2 regions of the Phreatobacter sp. GW821-FHT04C01 genome follow, and region 2 is predicted to be linked to the other one. Evidence: riboswitches for the same ligand, from Rfam matches in the RefSeq annotation. Region 2 holds a riboswitch; the other holds the start of a gene.

Region 1 (7,161 bases), on a different contig from region 2:
CAATTCCTCCAGGCGCGGAATGTCCGACCAGCCGAAAATGGCCGACTGGCCGCTGCCGCGCAGGAAATTGTTGGCGGAGGGATTGAGCAGCCCGACGCCGGCGGTGAAGGTGCCGACAATATGCCAGCCGCCCTTGTCGGGTGCCTGCCGGTTGTTGGCCCGTGCCAGCAGCGTGCCCCAGTCCATCACCTGCATGTCGATATTCATGCCGATCTGCTTAAGGGCGTCGGTCACCACCTCGCCCTGGGCCTTGATCGAGGCGACGTCGGCCGGAACGATGAAGACCAGCGGCTCGCCATCGTAACCGGAGGCCTTGAGCATGCGCCGCGCGGCGTCGCGGTCGGGCGGCTCCTTCAGCGCCTCCAATCCGGCCTGGCTCGCCATTGGCGTGCCCGGCAGGAAATAGCCGACATGATCCTTCCAGTTGGTCCGGTCCTCGCCGACGACCGCGGTCATCACCTCGGCCTGGCTGATCCCGGCGAGCGCCGCGCGGCGCAGCAGCGGATTGTTGGTCGGCGATTGCAGGAAGTTGAAGCGGATCACGCCGGCCGAGCCGAAGGGGTCGATGACCTCCACCTTGATGGCACGGTGGCGGGCGAGCAGGCCCCAATAGTCGGGGCTCGGCTGTTCCCACCAGTCGATCTGGCCGGTCTGCAGCGCCGCGGCGGCGGTCGCGACATCAGGCAAGGTCAGCCATTCGACCCGGTCGAAATGGGCGTGTTTCGGCCCGGACAGGCCGCTGGTCACCCCATCGGGCCGGGGCACATAGCCGGTGAAGCGCTCATAGACCGCCCGGTCGCCCGGCACCCGCTCATTGGCGACGAAACGATAGGGTCCGCTGCCGACCATTTCGGTGACCTGGACCGAGGGATCGGTCGCAGCCAGGCGCTCCGGCATGATGACGGCGGTATTGGTGCCATATTTGCCGAGCGCGTCGGGCAGGAACGGAAAGGGCCGCTTCAACCGGAACCGCAACACCTGGTCCGACACCGCGGCCAGTTCGTCGGTCGCGGCGAACAGCACCTGGCCGACATTGTCGCGCTTGGCCCAGCGCTGCAGGCTGGCCACGGCATCGCGGGCCAGCACCGGCGACCCGTCGTGGAAGCGCAGGCCCTGCCTGAGCGTCAGCGTCCATTGCAGCCCGTCGCGTTCGACCAGGTGCCCCGCCACCATCTGCGGATGGGCGCGGTTGTTCGCGTCCGCCCCGTAAAGCGTATCGAAAACCATGAGCGCGTGGTTGCGCGTGACATAACCGACGCTGGTGATCGGATCGAGAATGGCGAGATCGGCCTGCGGCGCGAATTTCAGCACCGAGGCGCCCTGTGCGCGGGCAACACCCGGCGCCGCGAGAAGCGCGGCCGCGCCGGCCAGGAACTGTCGTCGTTTCATCGTTCTGCTGCCTCGTCGAAAAAGTGAGATCGGTCCTGGCTCCAGCCGGTTCACGGCGCGCGCTGGAGCGCGCCTGGTGCCTCGTCCGGAAGCTCCATGTCGTCCGGAAGCTCCATGTCGAGCAGCGACGAGGAGAGCGACTTGCCATGGGCGTCGAGCGACAGGGATCGCGTGACGCCGCCGCCAAGGGCGCCGTGAAGCACGAAGTTCAGCGCCTGAAGGCCCGGCAGTTCGTAGCGCTCGACCGGACCGTGGACGATGTCGGAAAAATGGGCCTTGACCCGCGCCGCCGTGACGTGGAGCGCCAGGAACGGATAGTCCGCCTCGTCATGGGCGAAGACCGCGATGTTCGAGATATTGCCCTTGTCGCCGCTGCGGGCATGGGCGAGATCGCGCAATATCCTCATGCCACGTGCCATTCGATCTGGGGCCGCACAATGTCCTCCGGGATCAGGACGGATGCGATGGCGACGACCTCGCGCACCGATTTGCTGACCCCGCCGCCGCCGGCCGGACCATTGGTGTAGAGCGTCTCCACCTCGTTGCCGATGCGTGTCGCGTCAGCCTGCGACGCCACCCGCCCGGCGACGCGCAGCCTGACTTCGCTGTCGTTGCGGCGGCCGCTCGCCGCGCCCCGATGCACCGCGTCGACGCCCATGAGATCGAGGCGCCATTCCTCAGCGGCAAGCCCGGTCAGTTCGAACCGCTGCTCGACGATCGCGCGGGCGAGCGCTGCCCGCTCGAAGGCACCGGCGCCGGCATAGGAAATCTGGCCCTCGCCGATGAAGCCGTCGCGATAGCCGACCGAGACCTTGAGCTGTCCGGTCCGCGCCGTACCGCTACCGCCCCGCACCGCGACGCGGTCGGCACCCACCGCCTCGAGCCGGACACCGGTGAAGTCGGCGACCACGTCGGGCTGGAGATAGCGGGCGGGGTCGTGGACCTCGTAGAGCAATTGCTCCTTGCAGGTGCCGAGCGTCACCTGGCCACCCGAACCCGCGACCTTGGTGATCACGGCATCGCCGTCCTCGGTCACCTCGGCCAGCGGAAAGCCGAGGCGCGCGAGGCCGGCGACGTCCTTGCGGCCGGGATCGGCGAAATAGCCACCGGTGACCTGGCCGGCACATTCCAGGAGATGGCCGACGAGCGTGCCCTTGCCGAGGCGGACCCAGTCGCCGTCCGCCCAGCCGAAACGATGGATCAGCGGCGCCAGGAACATGGCGGGGTCGCTGATGCGCCCGGCGATGACGATGTCGGCGCCGCCGGCAAGCGCCTGCACGATGGGGCCGGCGCCGAGATAGGCATTGGCCGAGATCAGCGTGTTTCCGAGGTCCGCGGTTCGGCCGGCCCGATCGATGAAGGCGAGGTCAGCATGCCTTACCATGTCCGTCACGTCGTCGCCGCTGACCGCCGCGATCTTCAGGCCGGCCAGGCCCAGCTGCCGGGCGACAGCCACGGCTTTGCGCGCCGCGGCCGCCGGATTGGCTGCGCCCATATTGGTGATGATCGTCGTGCCGCGGGCGGCGCATGCCGGCAGCACGGCGCGCAACCGGTCGGCGAGCAGCGGGTCGTAGCCGGCCTCGGGATCGAGGCTGCGCGCCTGCTGGGCGAGCGCGATGGTCCGCTCGGCCAGGCACTCGAAGACCAGAAAGTCGAGATCGCCCTTTTCGGCCAGTTCGACTGCGGGTTCGATCCGGTCGCCGGAATAGCCGGCGCCGGCGCCGATCCGGAGCGTCTTCATCGGGGGCAACATGAAAGTCGTCGGGTTGACACGATAGCGATCACCGGACGCCTGGCGGAGCGGAAGCGCTGCCATTCGAGGCCGGCCCGAACGCTACGGCCGGCCCACCTATTCAACAAAGACAATTTCCGGATAGATTGATCCACAATGCGGATCAATGTCACGCCCCAGCAGCTCAACTGTTTCCTGCGGGTTGCCGAGAACGGCAGCTTCAGCGAGGCCGCGCGCCGCCTTGCCGTGTCCCAGCCGGCGCTGAGCCGGACCATCCGGCTGACCGAGGAGGCGCTCGGCACCCGGCTGTTCGATCGCGACACCCGCAATGTCGCCCTGACCCCGGCCGGGGTGGAGCTGCGGCCGATCGCCGAGCGCCTGCTGGCCGAGTTCGAGGGTGCCTTCGGCGAACTGGCGCTCTATATCGCCGGCCGGCGCGGACGGATCACGGTCGCCGCCCTGCCCTCGATCGCGGCGGTGCTGCTGCCCAGCGCCATCGCCACGCTCAAGGGCTTGCAGGGCGATGTCGAGGTGCTGATCCGCGACGGCCTGTCGGAAAACGTGGTCGACGCCGTGGTCGAAGGCCATGCCGAGATCGGCCTGACGGTTCAGCCCTTGCCCAACGGCAAGCTGCACTACCGGCCGCTGGCCGACGAGGCCTTCGGGCTCGTCTGTCGCCGCGACGACCCGCTCGCCCGCATGCGCCAGCCGCCTTGGAGCGTTTTCGCCGAGCGACCCTTCGTCGCCATGGCGCCGGCGAGCAGCGTCCGCGCCATGACCAATGCGGCCTTCCTGCAGACCGGCCTGGTCGTCGCGCCCCACTATGAATGCAGCTTCCTGGGCACCGCCGGCCACCTCATCGACCGGGGCTTGGGCATCTCGGCCATGCCGCGGCTGGCCTTGCCGCTGATGTCGGTGTCCAGCCTGGTGTTCCGGCCGCTACGCGCGCCGGTGGTCCGCCGCCAGATCGGCATCATCACGCGCGCCGGACGGTCGCTGCCGCCGGCCGCCCGGATCTTCCTCGACTGCATCGAGGCCGCGGCCAAGGACATCGTCGCGACATAGGGCGCCGGGCGCATCGCGCAGCCGCCGTGATCGGTGCGCCGGCGCCGGATGCTCGGCCACCGACCACCGGCCCGTTCCGAAACCCAGGAGGCACTTTTGCGCGCGCCTCCTGGCCTCTGCCCCCGGGGGCGTCAGGCCGCGTTGCTGCGCGAGACGGCGAGCGCGCCGATCGCGTCGGCGGTCGCCGCCGACAAGGTCCAGCCGAGATGACCATGGCCGGTATTGTAGAGCACGCGCGGGTTCCGCCCGCGCATGACCCGCGGCAGCATGTCCGGCATCATCGGCCTGAGCCCGGCCCAGGGCACCACCTGGCGGGTGTTGATGCCCGGGAAATGGGCGCGGCACCAGGCGATCAGCGGATCGATGCGTTCGGCCCGGATATCCTTGTTGGCGCCGTTGAATTCGGCGGTCCCGGCGACCCGGAAGCGGGTCGCGCCCAGCCGGCTGGTGACGATCTTGGCCTTGTCGTCGAGCAGGCTGGTCCAGGGCGCCGCGTCCTGGTCCGCCTTGTCGGGCAGGTTCACGGTGATCGAATAGCCCTTGACCGGATAGACATTGACCCGGTCGCCGACCTGCCGGCCGAGATCGCGCGACATCACGCCGCCGCAGACGACCACCTGGTCGAAGCGGTCGATCCTGACCGGCGCCCTGGTCTCGTCCGTCGAAGGTTCGACCGAGCGGCTGCTGATCCTCACCGCGACATCGGTCGCGGCGACATGGGTCACCTCGGTCGCCAGCCGCATGGTGACGCCGAGCCGCTCGCAGGCGCGCGCCAGGCCATTGGTGAACTTGTGAATGTCGCCGGTGAAATCGGATGGCGTGTAGAAGCCGCCGTGGAAGGTGCCCTTGAGCGCCGGTTCGATCGACCGGATTTCCTCCGGCGTCACCGCGCGCCGTTCGAGGCCGCCTTTGGCCAGCAGTTTCGAGACCCGTGCGGCGGCCTCGAAATCGGCTTTGCTGTGATAGAAATGCAGGATGCCGCGGGTCTCGCAGTCGAAATCGATGCCCTCTTCCGCGGCCATGCGGGTGAGATGGGCCCGGGCCTCGACGGCAAGGCGGGCCGTCGTGACGGTATTTTCCTCATATTTCGGGATCGCCGCGACGAATTCGGCCATCCAGGACAGCTTGTGCCAGGACGGCGTCGGGTTCACCAGCAACGGTGCGCCGGGCGTGAACATCCATTTCAGGCCCTTGAGCACGGTCGCCCAGCTGTTCCAGACCTCGGCATTGGAGGCCGAGAGCTGGCCGCCATTGGCGAACGAGGTCTCCATCGCGGCATAGGGATGCCGGTCGAACACGGTCACGCGGCAGCCGCGCTTGGCCAGGTTATAGGCGGTGGTGATGCCGGTAATGCCCGCGCCGATCACGGCGACATGCGGCTCTTGGACTGACGACATAGGCGCTCCTTCCCGCGCATCGCGGGTTCGAACGCCCCCTCTGTCATTGGCCTGAGAGCATCATTGGCGCTCACGGACTGAGCGGCAACTTACACCGTCGGCGGGAGCATGAGGCTCCACTTTTCAGAGTCCAAAATCGAACGCGGTCTTTTTGCCTGAGAGTTTCCGGGGCGGTTGCTCCGTCGGCGCCCTCCTGTCGCGTGACAGGAGGATCTCTTCCGCGTTGACCTGCTCATCCGCCTTCCCGCGCGGCCTGTCAAGCCAGGACTGGGAAGGCGGTCATCAGAAGCTGAGCTGGACCTTCATCGATCGGCTGCGATCGCCCGCCGCCTCGAAAGCCGTCACCGCCTCGTCCAATCCGTAGACGCCGGACAAGAGCGGCTTCACGTCCACCTTGCGCCGGTTGATCAGGTCGACCGCCAGGCCGAACTCCTCGTGAAACCGGAACGTGCCGCGCATCTCGATTTCCTTGGCCACCACCAGGTTCTGCGGGATCGCGACGTCGCCGCCGAGGCCGAGCTGGACCAGCACCCCCCGGGGCTTCAGCACCTCGAGCCCCGAGCGCACCGCCCGCTCATTGCCCGACGCCTCGAATTGCACGTCGAAATAGCCCTTGTTGGCGGAATAGGCGTCGAGCTCCGCGCCCTGGTTCGCCACATTGATGGTCCGGTCGGCGCCGACCCGGCGCGCCGTCGCGAGAACCGCGTCCATCACATCGGTCGCGACGATCTCGACCGCGCCATGGGCGCGCGCGGCAATGACCGCCAGGGCGCCGATCGGCCCCGAACCGGTCACCAGCACGCGCTTGCCGAGCAGCGATCCCGCCCGGTTGACCGCATGCAAGGTCACCGCGAAGGGCTCGGCGAAAGCCGCCTCGTTGGCCGATACGCCGTCGGCGACCTTGTGGCATTGCCAGGCTTCCGCCGCCAGCCGCTGGCGAAAGGCGCCCTGGATATGCGGCATCGGCATGGCGCTGCCGTAGAAGCGCATGTTCAGGCAGTGGTTCTGCTGGCCCCTCAGGCAATAGTCGCAGGCATTGCAGGGCCGGCTCGGCGAGACCGCCACCCGGTCGCCGATCGCCAGGCCCGAGACACCCTCGCCCAGCGCCTTGATGGTTCCCGCGACCTCATGGCCGAGGATCATCGGCTCGCGCACCCGGACCGTGCCGAAGCCGCCATGATGGTAGTAGTGCAGGTCGGAGCCGCAGATGCCGCCGGCCTCGATCGCCACCTCGACCTGGCCCGGCCCGGCAACCTCGGACGGCCGCTCCTCGACCCGGAGATCATGTGCGGCATGAATGACCACGGCTTTCATCATTTCACTCCCGGGCGAAGGGCACGACTGAAGGACATGGCGGCGGCGCGGCCCTAGAGGCAGGTCGTGATGCCGCCATCGACGTAAAGCGTATGGCCGTTGACGAAGGACGAGCCCTTGCCGGCGAGAAAGACGGCCGCGGCGATCAGTTCGTCGACATTGCCCCAGCGCGCCGCGGGCGTCCGCTTTTCGAGCCAGGCCGAGAATTCCGGATTGTCGACCAGCGCCTGGTTCAGCGGGGTCTTGAAATAGCCGGGCGCGATG
Region 2 (7,161 bases):
GTCGAAATGCGCTGCGATCTCGCCATTGCTGTGGGCGTCGACCGCCTTGGCGTGGGTTCGCCCGACGGCCTGGAGGTAGAGCATCACGGCGGTCAGCGGCTGGTTCAATTCGTGGGCGAGCGCCGCGCCCATTTCGTCCATCGCCGAGACGCGGGCCATGTGCAGCAGTTGGGTCTGCAATTGGTTGAGCCGCTCTTCGGTCTCCTTGCGCGGCCTGAGGTCGCGCAGGATGCCGATGAATTGGCGCCCATCCGGGGTGCCGGCCTCGGCGACCGACAGCTCGACCGGAAAGATCGTGCCGTCGCGGTGTCGGCCGTGCACTTCGCGGCCGCTGCCCAGATATTGCTCGATCGCTCCGTCGCGCGCGGTGGCTTCTCCGCCCGCCGCTTCCTCGGGCGCGATGATCATGGCAATGCCGCGGCCGATGGCTTCCGGCGCGGTCCAGCCGAACAGCGTCTCGCAGGCCTTGTTGAAGACCAGGATCGTCGCGCTTTCGTCGATCACGATGATGCCGTCGACGGCAATGTCGAGCACGCTGGAAAGGCGGGCTTCCGAGACCGTCAGCGAGGCTTTCAGGATCTGCTCGATGGGCGTCCTCCTCAGGACGATGCGCCAAATCGACGATGCACCGAGTCCCGGCCGGGCGACATGCCACGAGACGGCCATCCGGAGGCGGCGGGGCCGGGCGGACCCGCCGGAACGCCTCCTCCGTAGAAGATGCTACGGACAAATCCCTAGTGCAAGGATGAATCTGCCTGCTTTGTTGCCGCTGGCCGTTCAATTTGTGGGATTTGTTGGCGTTGTGAGGCTTTTGCGGCCGTGCCGACGCGCAATCAGAGCTGCTTGATCGCCTTGCCGAGACGTTCGGCGGCGATCTCGATCTGCTCCGGTGAGCGCAGGTAACACAGCCGCAAATGGCCTTCGCCGCCGCTGCCGAAGGCCGCGCCCGGGGCAAGGCCAACCTTGGCGAGGTCGACGAGCTTCATCGCGCCGGCCATCGAATCGGTCATCCCCTCGACGCCGAAGAACAGATAGAAGGCGCCGTCGGGGCGTGAGAAATGGCATCGGCCGGTCTGTTCGATCGCCGCCGAGACGATCTCGCGGGCCTTGCGCGCCTTGGCGATCTGGTGCTCGACAAAGCTCTCGCCGCGCTCCAGCGCCGCGACGCCGGCGCGCTGAATGAACTGCGGCGAGCCCGATGTCGAATATTGGATCAGGTTCTCGATGACGTCGCCGAGCGCCGGATCCGCCTCGACCCAGCCCATGCGCCAGCCGGTCATCGCCCAGTTCTTCGAGAAAGTGTTGACCCAGAGGATCCGGTCGCCATCCTCGCGCACGTCGTGGAACGACGGCGCGCGCCTGGCCTCGCCGGTCCAGACGAAGCGAGTATAGATTTCGTCGGCGATGATCCACAGGCCGTGCTTGCGGGCGAGCGCCAGGATCGCGGCGAGTTCCTCGCGCGTGGCGGTCCAGCCGGTCGGGTTCGACGGCGTGTTGATGAACAAGGCCTTGGTCCGGGGCGTGATCGCATCGGCGATCCGGTCGAGGTCCATTTGCCAGCCGCGATTGCCATGGGTCAGTTCGACCAGCACGGGAACCGCGCCGCGCAGCCCGGCCGCCGCCGGCGCGTTCGGCCAGGTGGGCGAGGGGATGATCACCTCGTCGCCTTGTCCGGCCACCATGGTCATGGCGATCTGGATCGCCTGCATGCCCGAGCCGCAAACGAAGAAGCGCTCCGCCGGCAGCTCGCGGCCGTAGAGATTGGAGGCATAGGTCGCGATGGCCTGCCTCAGCTCAGGAATGCCGCGCTGCCACGTATAGGTGGTCTCGCCGGCGGCGAGGGAGCGCGTCGCCGCTTCGCAAATGAAGGCGGGTGTCGGCATATCGCCCTCGCCGACCCACAACTGGATCACGTCGCCGGCGGTGCGGGCATATTTCGACAGTTCGACAATGCCGCTGGCAGGCGCGCCCGTGGCTTCGGGGCGGAGCGAGGCGAGAAGAGATGACGACATGGAGGGCGCGTGCTCTGGTGGACAAGCCCCGAGCATAACGCCCGGGCCGTCGCCCTTCTCATGAAATTCGCGACGAAAGTCCATCAGCAAAGGCGATGAACCGCGGTTGCGATGGCGGCACGCACAGGCCTTGGTTCCGCCCGAGAGCCTTTGCTATAAGCACCGATCGCAAGGGCTTCTTAAGGATCATGGCGTGCTGCGCACATTCGGTATGACGGGTCGGGCTTTGGCCCGTGTCGCGCTTCTCTCTGGCCTCTCCGCCGGTCTCGCCGGTTGCGGCACCAGTGCGGGCAATTTGTTCGGCGGCAGCCAGGCCCAGCAGGCGGCCCAACCGGCGCCAGGTGTCGGCTCGCCGGTGCACAACGCGCTGTTCGGCCAGCCCGTGCCGGCCGGGCCGCAGACGCTGCAGGAAAATCTCTGCCCCCGCATCGAGGTGCGCGACGGCTCCAACGTCTGGCGTCAGGGCGGCGAGGGCCCGACCGAGCTGCGTTACCAGGCGACCATCACGGATCTTGCCCGCGAATGCCGCATCGAGGGCCAGACCATGATCGTCAAGGTCGGTATCGAGGGACGCGTGCTGACCGGTCCGAAGGCCGAGGGCAATGCGCGCCTGACCTTGCCGATCCGGCTGGCGGTGACGCGCGGCCTGTCGCAGTCGGTCTGGACCCGGCTCTACAATGTGCCGATCGACGTGCCGGCCAATTCGCCGAATGTCGCCTTCACCCAGATCGAGGATCAGGTGACCTTCCCGCTGCCGCAGCCGGAGGAACTGCAGACCTATGTCATCTTTGTCGGTTTCGACACGATGGCGCAGCCGCAACAGCGGGGACGGGGCCGCCAGGCGCGCCAGGCGCGCTGATCCGGGGCCGATCCGGCACGAACCATCGGGCTCGCGGCAGGTTTTCCTGCTGGCCTGGTCGGCGGCCGCGTCCTTTCCGGGCGCCGTTGCCCACAAGCTCGCCTTGACTTCGCCGCTTGATGCCGTCATTCGGGAGACGTGCCATATGAGCCCGGCGGGAGAGTCCGGGTGGTCTTTAAATGCGAGATCTCCCGGCGCCGAAGGAGCAACGGCCCCGGAACCTCTCAGGCAAAAAGGACCGCCGGGGGATTGGCATTCTGGAAAGCGGCCGCGCGTCCAAACGCGGCCCACCGACGGAGTAAGCCGATAGGGTCCCGGTCAGGACCCTGGCCCTTTGGGCCCCGGTGAATCTCTCAGGTCCTGCGACAGAGGGGCGCGAGCGGGCGACAAGCCCGCGTTTCGAGTGTGTTCGGGGCTTGCCCCGGGCCTGCTCACGCGCCGATGCAGGATGACCATGGCCGATCCCCTTTCCGGGCCGCTGCACAAGACCCCGCTTCATCAGCTGCATGTCGAGGCAGGCGCCAAGATGGTGCCCTTCGCCGGCTACGACATGCCGGTGCAATATCCGACCGGCGTGCTGACCGAGCACAATTGGACGCGCAGCGAGGCCGGCCTGTTCGACGTCAGCCATATGGGCCAGGCCTTCGTGGTCGGCCCGACCTGGGAGGCGACCGCCAAGGCGATCGAGGCCCTGGTGCCCGCCGATATCCTCAACCTGAAGCCGGGCCAGCAGCGCTACAGCCAGCTGACCGCCGAGGATGGCGGCATTCTCGACGACCTGATGATCACCCGCTCGGCCTATGCCGGTCACGAGGGCTGGGCCTATCTGGTGGTCAATGCCGGCTGCAAGGACCAGGACTTCGCCCATATCGCACCGCGCCTGCCCGCGGGCGTGACCTTGAAGCCGGATGCGAGCCTGGCGCTGATCGCGCTGCAGGGCCCGAAGGCCGCCGATGTCCTCGACGTGTTGATCCCCGGCATCGCCGCGACCCCGTTCATGACCTTCGTCGAGACCAAGCTCGACGGCATGTTCGTCCATGCCTCGCGCTCCGGTTATACCGGCGAGGACGGCTTCGAGCTGTGCATCGAGGCCAAGGATGCGCCGGCGATCTGGCGCAAGCTCCTGTCCGACGCACGGGTCAAGCCGATCGGGCTCGGTGCGCGCGACAGCCTGCGGCTGGAAGCCGGCCTTTGCCTCTACGGCCATGACATCGACACCGGAACCTCGCCGGTCGAGGCCGGTCTCAACTGGTCGATCCAGAAGCGCCGCCGCGTCGAGGGCGGTTTCCCCGGCGCCGCGCGGATCCAGAAGGAGCTTGCCGAGGGCCCGTCGCGCCGGCGGGTCGGCATCCTGCCCGACGGCCGCGCGCCGGCGCGCGAAGGCGCCACGATCAAGGCCGCCGACGGAGCGGCCATCGGCACGGTGACCTCGGGCGGCTTTGGCCCCAGCGTCAACGGTCCGGTCGCCATGGGCTATGTCAACAGCCGCTTCGCCGAGCCGGGCACGCCGGTGCTGCTGGAGGTGCGCGGCAAGGACCTGCCGGCCAAGGTGGTGACCATGCCCTTCGCGCCGCATCGCTATTTCCGCGGATAGCATTTTCGAGATCGGGCCGGATCCGGCCCCGATCGGGAACGTGCCTCACAACAAGGTTTCAGAGGAGCTCGCCATGGCCAATATCCGCTACACCAAGGACCATGAATATATCAGCGTCGAGGGTGACACTGGCACCATCGGCATTTCCGACTATGCCCAGCAGCAGCTCGGCGACGTCGTTTTCGTCGAGCTGCCCGAGCTCGGCCGCAAGGTCGCCAAGGGTGACGGCGCCGCCGTGGTCGAAAGCGTCAAGGCGGCCTCCGACATCTATGCGCCGGTCGGCGGCGAGGTGATTGCGGTCAATGCCGAACTCGAGGGCGCGCCCGGCACGGTCAACGAGGATCCCGCCGGCAAAGGCTGGTTCGTCAAGCTGAAGATCGCCAATCCCGGCGAGCTCGACGAGCTGATGGACGAGGCCGCCTACCAGGCCTTCGTCGCCTCGATTTCCTGAGGGCGCGCGCCGTGGCGCATTCCTACACCGCCGATGTCAGCTGGACCCGTGATGGCGCCGTCTTCACCGACAACCGCTATTCGCGCGGCCATCTCTGGCGTTTCGACGGTGGCGTGACGGTGCCGGCCTCATCGGCACCGTCGAGCGTGCGCCCGCCTTATTCCAAGCTGGATGCGGTCGATCCGGAGGAGGCGCTGGTCGCGGCCCTGTCGTCCTGCCACATGCTGTTCTTCCTGTCCTTTGCCGCGGCCCAGGGCTTCCGTGTCGACAGTTATGACGACAGGGCCGAGGGCGTGATGACCAAGAACGCCAAGGGCAAGCTGTTCGTCTCCGCCGTCACCTTGCGTCCGGCCGTGACCTTCTCCGGCGACAAGCTGCCTGATCGTGCCGATATCGACCACCTGCATCATCGCTCCCATGAGGAATGCTTCCTCGCGAATTCGGTGCTCGCCGAGATCGTGATCGAGGCCTCCGACCCGATCCTCGCCTGAACTGGACTTGAGCCTCATGCGCTACCTGCCGCTGACACCAGACGACCGTGCCGACATGCTCGCCAAGATCGGCGTCGCTTCGGTCGACGACCTCTTCGCCAATGTTCCCAAGGGCAAGCTGATGACCGGCTTGGCCGATCTGCCGACGACCAAGGGCGAGATCGAGGTCGAGCGGATCATGGGCGCACTCGCCGCCAAGAACGTGCCGGCTTCCGCCGGACCTTTCTTCGTCGGCGCCGGTGCCTACAAGCACCATGTGCCGGCGAGCGTCGATCACCTGATCCAGCGCTCGGAATTCCTGACCAGCTATACGCCCTACCAGCCGGAAATCGCCCAGGGCACGCTGCAATATCTGTTCGAGTTCCAGACCCAGGTGGCGCTGCTCACCGGCATGGAAGTGGCCAATGCCTCGATGTATGATGGCTCGACGGGCGCCGCCGAAGCCGTCTTGATGGCCCACCGCGTCACCCGCCGCAACAAGGCGGTGCTGGCCGGCAACCTGCACCCGCATTACCGCGACGTGATCGAGACCGTGTCGCGCATGGCTTCCGACACGATCGTCGCCCTGCCGGCCAATGCCGCGGATGCCGGTGCCGACCTGAAGGCGGTGGCGGCCGCCATCGACGCCGAGACCTCCTGCGTGGTCATTCAGACCCCCGACGTCTTCGGCAATCTGCACGACCTGAAGGCCATCGCCGAAAAGGCCCAGGCGGCCGGTGCGCTGCTGATCGCCGTGGTCACCGAGGTGGTGTCGCTGGGCGCGCTTACCTCGCCCGGCGCCATGGGCGCGGACATCGTGGTGGCCGAGGGCCAGTCGATCGGTGTCGGTCTCAATTTCGGTGGGCCCTATGTCGGGCTGTTCGCCGCCAAGTCCAAATATATCAGGCAGATGCCCGGCCGCCTGTGCGGCGAGACCGTCGATGCCGAGGGACGGCGCGGCTTCGTGCTGACCCTGTCGACCCGCGAGCAGCACATCCGCCGCGAGAAGGCGACGTCCAACATCTGCACCAATTCCGGCCTGATGTGTCTCGCCTTCACCATTCACATGACGCTCTTGGGCGAGGCCGGGCTGAAGCGGCTCGCCGCCGTCAATCACGCCAATGCCTGCGATCTCGCCGACCGTCTTGATGGCGTGAAGGGCGTCGAAGTGCTCAACAAGAGCTTCTTCAACGAGTTCACGGTCCGTGTCGCCGGCGACGCGGCCAAGGTCGTCGAGGCGATGGCCAAGAAGGGTGTGCTGGCCGGTGTGCCGGCCTCCCGGCTTTGGCCGACCGACAGGGCCGAGAAGGACCTGATCATCGTCGCCAATACCGAAGTGAACACCGACGAGGACCGCGCGGCCTTCGTCGCGGCGCTGGCGGAGGCGCTGGCGTGATGGTTTCAACGAACGCCGCCGCGGCCACCGCGGCATCCATCCTGTGCCTCGGTTTTGCGAGCGGGGCTTTGGCTGATCAGCGCGGTGACGCGCGCAGCCTCATCAAGCTGTGGACCGAAGCCAACACGCTTTGCCGCGGTGGCAGCGGCGATGCCCCGGCAACGCGCTTCGCCTGCGACCGGCGCCAGGGTTATGGCCAGCGCCTCGCCGAACTGAACTGGTGCTACGGCCGCCGAGGCGAGCAGGGCTACCAGATGCGCTGGCACCCATGCCGCGCGAATTCCATCCGGCCGTCGAATTGAAGGACGCGAGATCATGATGAACCGTCAGGGCCGCCCCACCGCCGCCGGCGACACCACCACCCAATCCCACCCGACCT

The links. A riboswitch is a leader RNA that binds a small molecule or an ion and turns the genes downstream of it on or off. The one in region 2 is predicted to bind glycine.
Region 1: it holds a riboswitch for glycine, as region 2 does, so the genes downstream of both, AC07WJ_RS06740 (D-amino acid dehydrogenase) here and gcvT (glycine cleavage system aminomethyltransferase GcvT) in region 2, are expected to answer to the same signal.

What each region holds. Positions count from the first base shown of each region.
Region 1 is NZ_JBWKTP010000001.1:1,458,949-1,466,109, reverse strand. It holds gene AC07WJ_RS06760 (ABC transporter substrate-binding protein) at 1-1,389, opposite strand, end outside; gene AC07WJ_RS06755 (AtuA-related protein) at 1,440-1,796, opposite strand; gene AC07WJ_RS06750 (acyclic terpene utilization AtuA family protein) at 1,793-3,130, opposite strand; gene AC07WJ_RS06745 (LysR family transcriptional regulator) at 3,278-4,186, shown strand; gene AC07WJ_RS06740 (D-amino acid dehydrogenase) at 4,318-5,583, opposite strand; glycine riboswitch at 5,717-5,814, opposite strand; gene AC07WJ_RS06735 (L-idonate 5-dehydrogenase) at 5,866-6,897, opposite strand; gene AC07WJ_RS06730 (SDR family oxidoreductase) at 6,951-7,161, opposite strand, start outside.
Region 2 is NZ_JBWKTP010000010.1:114,925-122,085, forward strand. It holds gene AC07WJ_RS29660 (sensor histidine kinase) at 1-666, opposite strand, end outside; gene AC07WJ_RS29665 (pyridoxal phosphate-dependent aminotransferase) at 834-2,012, opposite strand; gene AC07WJ_RS29670 (hypothetical protein) at 2,206-2,871, shown strand; glycine riboswitch at 3,017-3,122, shown strand; glycine riboswitch at 3,123-3,250, shown strand; gene gcvT (glycine cleavage system aminomethyltransferase GcvT) at 3,320-4,465, shown strand; gene gcvH (glycine cleavage system protein GcvH) at 4,539-4,916, shown strand; gene AC07WJ_RS29685 (OsmC family protein) at 4,928-5,407, shown strand; gene gcvPA (aminomethyl-transferring glycine dehydrogenase subunit GcvPA) at 5,424-6,782, shown strand; gene AC07WJ_RS29695 (hypothetical protein) at 6,779-7,084, shown strand; gene gcvPB (aminomethyl-transferring glycine dehydrogenase subunit GcvPB) at 7,098-7,161, shown strand, end outside.